Regions from separate parts of the Clostridium ljungdahlii DSM 13528 genome, predicted to be linked through region 2. Evidence: a T-box and tRNA genes for the amino acid it is inferred to sense, from the RefSeq annotation. Region 2 holds a T-box; the other holds one or more tRNA genes.
The links. A T-box is a leader RNA that pairs with one kind of tRNA and senses whether it is charged. The one in region 2 lies ahead of CLJU_RS20425 (glycine--tRNA ligase), so its partner is inferred to be a tRNA-Gly.
Positions count from the first base shown of each region.

Region 1: it has a tRNA-Gly gene. The T-box ahead of CLJU_RS20425 (glycine--tRNA ligase) is inferred to sense a tRNA for this amino acid. The anticodon was not compared.

Region 1 is NC_014328.1:3,770,845-3,774,268, reverse strand. Features, by position in the region: gene CLJU_RS17030 (pyridoxal phosphate-dependent aminotransferase) at 1-1,008, opposite strand, end outside; gene CLJU_RS17025 (L,D-transpeptidase family protein) at 1,136-1,798, shown strand; tRNA gene CLJU_RS17020 (tRNA-Cys) at 1,939-2,012, opposite strand; tRNA gene CLJU_RS17015 (tRNA-Gly) at 2,018-2,092, opposite strand; tRNA gene CLJU_RS17010 (tRNA-Phe) at 2,105-2,180, opposite strand; tRNA gene CLJU_RS17005 (tRNA-Val) at 2,244-2,319, opposite strand; gene ytxC (putative sporulation protein YtxC) at 2,649-3,424, shown strand, end outside.
Region 2 is NC_014328.1:4,487,581-4,491,004, reverse strand. Features, by position in the region: gene lysS (lysine--tRNA ligase) at 1-616, shown strand, start outside; tRNA gene CLJU_RS20430 (tRNA-Asn) at 747-821, shown strand; T-box leader at 904-1,072, shown strand; gene CLJU_RS20425 (glycine--tRNA ligase) at 1,158-2,549, shown strand; gene murD (UDP-N-acetylmuramoyl-L-alanine--D-glutamate ligase) at 3,012-3,424, shown strand, end outside.

The DNA of each region.
Region 1 (3,424 bases), 720 kb from region 2:
TTTTAGAAGTTTTTCACAGAAATCATTGCTGTTCATGCCAAATTTTTTTATTGATGGAAATATGTAAAAAGCACCTTTTGGTAGGTTTACCTTGAATCCCAAGGATTTTAAGCTGTTGAAAACATAATCTCTTCTTTCCATAAATTTAGATTTCATGTAGTTTACATCTTCCATACAGCTTTTTAAACCTGCATAAGCTCCCCATTGAGAAATGGAAGGAGCACAGGATACATTGTATTGGTGCACTTTTATTATCTCATTCATAAAGTATGTGTTTGCACATACATAGCCTATTCTAAGGCCTGTCATTGAGAACATCTTGGAAAAACCACCTATTAAAATAACTTTATCTTTTATTTCTTTGTATTGTGCAATAGAGTAATAATCTTTTTCAAAGCACAATGAAGCATATATTTCGTCACTTAACACTAATATATCATTTGCTTTCAGCAAATTAAATAAATTAGTGCTGTCTTCTTTAGATAAAATAGCACCTGTTGGATTACAAGGATAGGAGAGAACTATTAATTTAGGCTTTTCCTTATCTAATATTTTTTTTAAACTGTCAAAATTAATGGAAAAGTCATCGTTTAAACTGTAGTTTATTACACTTCCACCTAAAATTTTTACACAGCTTTCATAAGCAGGATAGGCAGGAGTTGGTATCAATACTTTATCACCTGTATTTACAAGAGTTGCAAATACATCCATTAAAGCTTCACTTCCACCTATGGTAATACAGGTTTCTCCTGCAGTGTAATGTATGCCTAAATTTGCAAGATATTTTGATATTTCTTCTCGGAGCTCTATAATTCCAGCATTTGAGGTATATCCGGTTTTATTTTCTTCAATAGACTGTATCATGGCTGCCTTAATTTTTTTAGGTACATTAAAATCAGGTTGACCTAAGGTTAAAGATATGGCATCCGGGTAGTTAACTAATTTGTTATAAAATTTTCTAATGCCTGAAAGTTCTATAGAACTAACATTTTTTGATATACTATTCAAATTTTCACTTCCAATCTATATATTTATTTATTTGAATTGTACTCTAATTCATAAAATTATTCCACTTTTTATATATACGTATATTTTCATTATGAAATAAAACACTAGTAAAGTGGAGGTGTAATTTTTGAGAAAAATATCTTTTATACTATTGTTAATTTTGTTTTTCCCTAATGCATCGATAATTAGAGCTAAGGAATCCAAGAAAAACCTTGGAATACTGGTAGATGTTACAGAAGAAATGCTGTATCTTATTGATAAAGATAAAAACACAATTATAAGAAAATATCCTGTGGCTAGCGGTAAATCTGAAACACCTTCACCTATAGGAACTTGGAAGGTTGTCAGTATGGCTTCTTGGAGCGGAGGCTTTGGCACAAGATGGATAGGATTAAATGTCCCCTGGGGTAAATTTGGAATACATGGTACAAATAAACCGCATAGTATAGGAGGTGAAGCTTCTCATGGATGTATAAGAATGCTTAACAGCGATGTAGAAGATTTATATAATTACGTTTATTATGGTATGATTGTAGCTGTTTATGGCGGTCCGTATGGTCCCTTCGGAAAAGAATTGAGAACATTAACTCCTGGAGTTCGGGGAGCAGATGTGTATGAAATACAGAGAAGGTTAAAAGATGCAGGATACTACTGCGGAAGTATGGATGGTATCTATGGAGAGAGTATGAAAAAATGTGTGATGAAATTTAGAAGGGATAATAAACTTCCGGAAAGCCATGATGTGGATAAGAATTTTTATAAAAAGCTTAGAATAATATTGATGGATTAATTTGCACAATAATAGCTACTATTACATAGGCTTATTATTTGTGATATATTTTGTGCACCATAAGTAATTGACTTTTAACTGTATAACAATACTCTTCATACAATAAAAAAAGCAGTCCATTGAATAGACTACTTTTTTTATGGAGGCGCCATCCAGATTTGAACTGGAGATAAAGGTTTTGCAGACCTCTGCCTTACCACTTGGCTATAGCGCCATTATTGGAGCGGAAGACGAGATTCGAACTCGCGACGTTCACCTTGGCAAGGTGACGCTCTACCACTGAGCCACTCCCGCATGTTTTAAATCTGGTGGCCAGACCAGGAATCGAACCAGGGACACGAGGATTTTCAGTCCTCTGCTCTACCGACTGAGCTATCTGGCCAAAGACAATATATTGCCTCGAACATTTACAAACTATACTTTAAAAAAGTAATAGTATACAAATTGGTGGGCACAACAGGGCTCGAACCTGTGACCCTCTGCTTGTAAGGCAGATGCTCTCCCAGCTGAGCTATGCGCCCTTACGACAATACTGCCACAACAGTTAATATTATATCTTGGTATAGGTATATTGTCAATACTTGTGCACTAAATATTTGTAATAATTTTATTCGATCGCTACCATTGCTAGCATTTACGTCCTTTCTATACTGTTAATAAGGTTCAGCTGCGGAAAGTCATCCTTATGAGTAAACTCTAGTTGAACCTAAGAATCACTTGCTAAATTAATTTTTATTGGGTATTTTTGGAGAATTTAGCTGTCGATATTTGACAATAGAAATTTGAATATAGATTTATTTTAGACACATACTATTTTGGAAGGGAGTGTTGAGAGGTGCTGTTATTGACGATGGTATATAGTAAAGAAAGAGAGTGTATAATCCAGGGAATAAGAGATTTAAAAGAATATTTTAAAAATAAAAATGTGCTCATTGGAATATATGAAAATATTGAAAAAGGTACTCACTTCCTTAAGGTATTTTGTGACGGGGAAATTAACAATAAACTTATGAATATATTTAATATGTGTGTTTCAAATATAATTTATAACATATTGGTAGATGAATTTTATGAAAAAGATGCTATGCTTTTTTTATCAGATACGTATTTCTTTTTAAAATATGAAGATTTAGAGAAAATTGGAGAAAAGAGCATGGAAGTGTTAAAGGGAAGAAGCACAATTATAGATGAAAACTCCATTTATTGTATAAATAAAAAGAACGATATCTTGAATAAAATATCAGATTGTATGGCTGAAAATAAGGAAATAAATGTAGATGGTTTCATAACTTTTAGGAGAAAAGAGATTTTTAATGATTTAGAAGTTATAGTTGATAAAGTAGTGGAAAAATATATGGTAGAAAAAGAATACGATGAATTTATAAAGCTTTTAAAGTATTTTGTGGATATCCAAGAGAGCAAAATAGATTATGTGAATATAATTATTGATAATGATGGAAGCTATATTATAAAAAATAAAAAGGGAGAAGAAATAACAGATAATTTTTTTAGAGATTTAACGGAATTAAGATATGGAAATGATACTTATTCTGATGATGTTTTAATAAGTGCACTTATAACTAATTCACCTGAAAAAATAGTTATTCACTGCGTGGAAAATTGTAA
Region 2 (3,424 bases):
CCTTGGTACTACAAAGGTAGTTTATGAAGATACGGAAATAGACTTTAAGCCACCATGGAATAGAATTACTATGGTAGAAGCAGTTAAAAAATTTGCAAATGTAGATTTTGATGAAGTGAAAGACGATGAAGAAGCTAGAGAAATTGCTAAAGGAAAACATATTGAATTAAAGAAGGAACTGAAGGATTGTTCAAAGGGTGATATATTGGATGCTATGTTTGAAGAATTTTGCGAAGAAAAGTTTATTCAACCTACTTTTGTAATGGATTATCCTGTAGAAATATCACCTCTTACTAAAAAGAAAAGAGGAAATCCTAAGTTTACGGAAAGATTCGAAGGATTTATATTTGGAAGAGAAATATGTAATGCATATTCAGAACTAAATGATCCTATAGTGCAGAGAGAAAGATTTATGCAGCAGCTAAAAGAAAGAGAACTAGGTGATGATGAGGCATATATGATGGATGAAGATTTCTTAAATGCACTTGAGATAGGCATGCCTCCAACTGGAGGTTTGGGAATAGGAGTAGATAGACTTGTAATGTTCCTTACGAATGCCACTTCAATAAGGGATGTTATATTATTTCCTACAATGAAGCCAAATCAACAGCAGTAAGTATATAACTTGTTTGAAGACCTAAGGAAATTTCAGTTAAAATCCATAGGTCTTCAAAATGTTTTTACATAAAAAATAAAAAAATGTTGCATTTTTAAAATCCCATGATATAATATTATATGTAAGTTATTCCGTGGTAGCTCAATGGTTGAGCATTCGGCTGTTAACCGAAGGGTTGGAGGTTCGAGCCCTCTCCACGGAGCCATTTCATTTTTTGTAATATTTAAAGACTTATTATTTACATTTAAAGATAATAGGATAAGATGAAAACTATATAGAAAAAATTAATATATGCTGTGATAAAGAATAGTATTAATGTAAATCTCTACAGAGAAGTTGTGGATGGTGTAAACAACTGGGATTTTATTTATGAAGGAACTTTTGAGCTAACTATGTATTTAAAGATGAGCTTGTGCTAAAGAGGGTGGAACCGCGGAAATAAAATTCGTCCCTTATGTGGCAGGTTCTTTTTTTATATTTTAAAATCCCAATTTAATGTTTAATAATAAGTAATGAATTAAAATAGAAAGGGGAAAAAATAATGTCTTTTGAAAAAACTATGGATAAAGTAGTAGCTTTAGCTAAAAGTAGAGGATTTGTATATCCTGGGTCAGATATATATGGGGGCCTTGCTAATACATGGGATTATGGCCCTATTGGAGTAGAACTAAAAAATAACGTAAAGAAAGTTTGGTGGCAAAAGTTTGTTCATGAAAGTGAACATAATGTAGGAATAGACTGTGCCATACTTATGAATAATGAAGTTTGGGTAGCTTCAGGTCATGTGGGGAACTTTTCTGATCCACTTATGGATTGTAAAGAATGCAAGGCTAGGTTTAGAGCTGATAAGTTGGTAGAAGAACATATGACAGCACAAGGAGTAGAAAAGGCTAGTGCTGATGGATGGAGCAATGAAAAATTAGAGAAATACATAGACGACAACAATATTGTTTGCCCTAGCTGTGGAAAGAAGAATTTTACTGATATCAGACAATTTAATCTTATGTTTAAAACATTTCAAGGAGTTACAGAGGATTCAAAATCAGAAATATATCTGAGACCTGAAACTGCACAGGGGATATTCGTAAATTTTAAAAATGTTCAAAGAACAAGTAGAAAAAAGATACCTTTTGGAATAGCACAAATAGGTAAATCTTTTAGAAATGAAATAACTCCAGGAAACTTTACTTTTAGAACTAGAGAATTTGAACAGATGGAACTTGAATTTTTCTGTAAACCGGGAACTGACTTAGAATGGCATGATTATTGGAAAAAGTATTGCTGGAATTTCTTATTGAGTCTTGGAATAAAAGAAGAAAATATAAGATTTAGAGATCATGATAAGGAGGAACTTTCCCATTATAGTAATGCCACTTCTGATATTGAATATTTATTTCCATTTGGATGGGGCGAGCTTTGGGGTGTAGCAGATAGAACGGATTATGATTTAAAACAGCATCAAGAGCATTCTGGTAAGGATATGACTTATTTAGATACGGTAACTAAGGAAAAATATATACCATACTGTATAGAACCTTCTGTAGGAGCTGATAGAGCTGTACTTGCATTTTTAGTTGATGCATATGATGAAGAAGAATTAGAAGGAGGAGATGTAAGGACAGTACTACATTTTCACCCTGCTATAGCTCCATTTAAAGCAGCTATTTTACCTCTTAGTAAAAAGTTATCAGAAAAAGCTTTAGAAGTATACAACATTTTAAGAAAAGATTTTAATGTGGAGTATGATGATGCAGGAAGTATAGGTAAGAGATATAGAAGAGAAGATGAAATTGGAACGCCTTATTGTATAACAGTAGATTTTGATACAATGGATGACAATACTGTTACTGTAAGAGATAGGGATACCATGGAGCAGTTTAGAATAAAAATAGAAGAATTATCGGCATTTATACAAGAAAAAGTGCAGTTTTAAAGTGCAGTTTTAGTAAAAAGGTGTCATATAAATTTGAGAAAATTTATATGACACCTTTTGTTATTCTGCGGTTATTTGTTCGGAATAGCAGTACTCTATATTTTTTATTAAAAAAATTTACCGAATCAAAAGATCCGGTAAATTAGGGTTTAATCATGGGGATATGTTATATGTTTAATTAAAACTTGGGGAATTATATTAATGTTTCCTTACGGCACGAATATAGTATAACATAACACAATAATAATTTTCAATAGAGTCATATAAAGTCATTAAATTAAATATTTTCTCACAATTTAGACTTTAATAGTATATTAGGGCGAATAAGCTAAATATTGTTTAAGATCTATACCGTCGGAGTTATTCTAGTACGATATATCTACTTCATACAAATTTATAGAAAATTATGTTATGATATAAGCGTGATTATAATTAGCAGATTTATTTTTGGAGGTTTTTTTAATGAAGGAAGATTTTGATAACTTTAAAAAGTTTATAAAGAATAAAAAGACGGCAGTAGTTGGAATAGGAATAAGTAATAGACCTTTAATTAATTTTTTATTGGGACTAGGTGCACAGGTAAGTGCTTTTGATAAAAAAGATGAAGGGGAACTTGGTGAAGTTGCCAAGGAATTAAAAAAGCGAGGAGTGAATTTAGTATTAGGCAAAAATTATCTCGAATATTTAGATAATTTTGATGTAATATTTAAGACTCCCTCTATGAGAATAGATAGTCCTGCACTTGTAAAAGCTAAACAAAATGGGGCATATGTAACTTCAGAAATGGAAGAGTTTATTAAATATTGTCCTGCTAAGATATATGGAGTAACTGGCAGTGATGGGAAAACTACAACTACTACGCTTATATACAATAT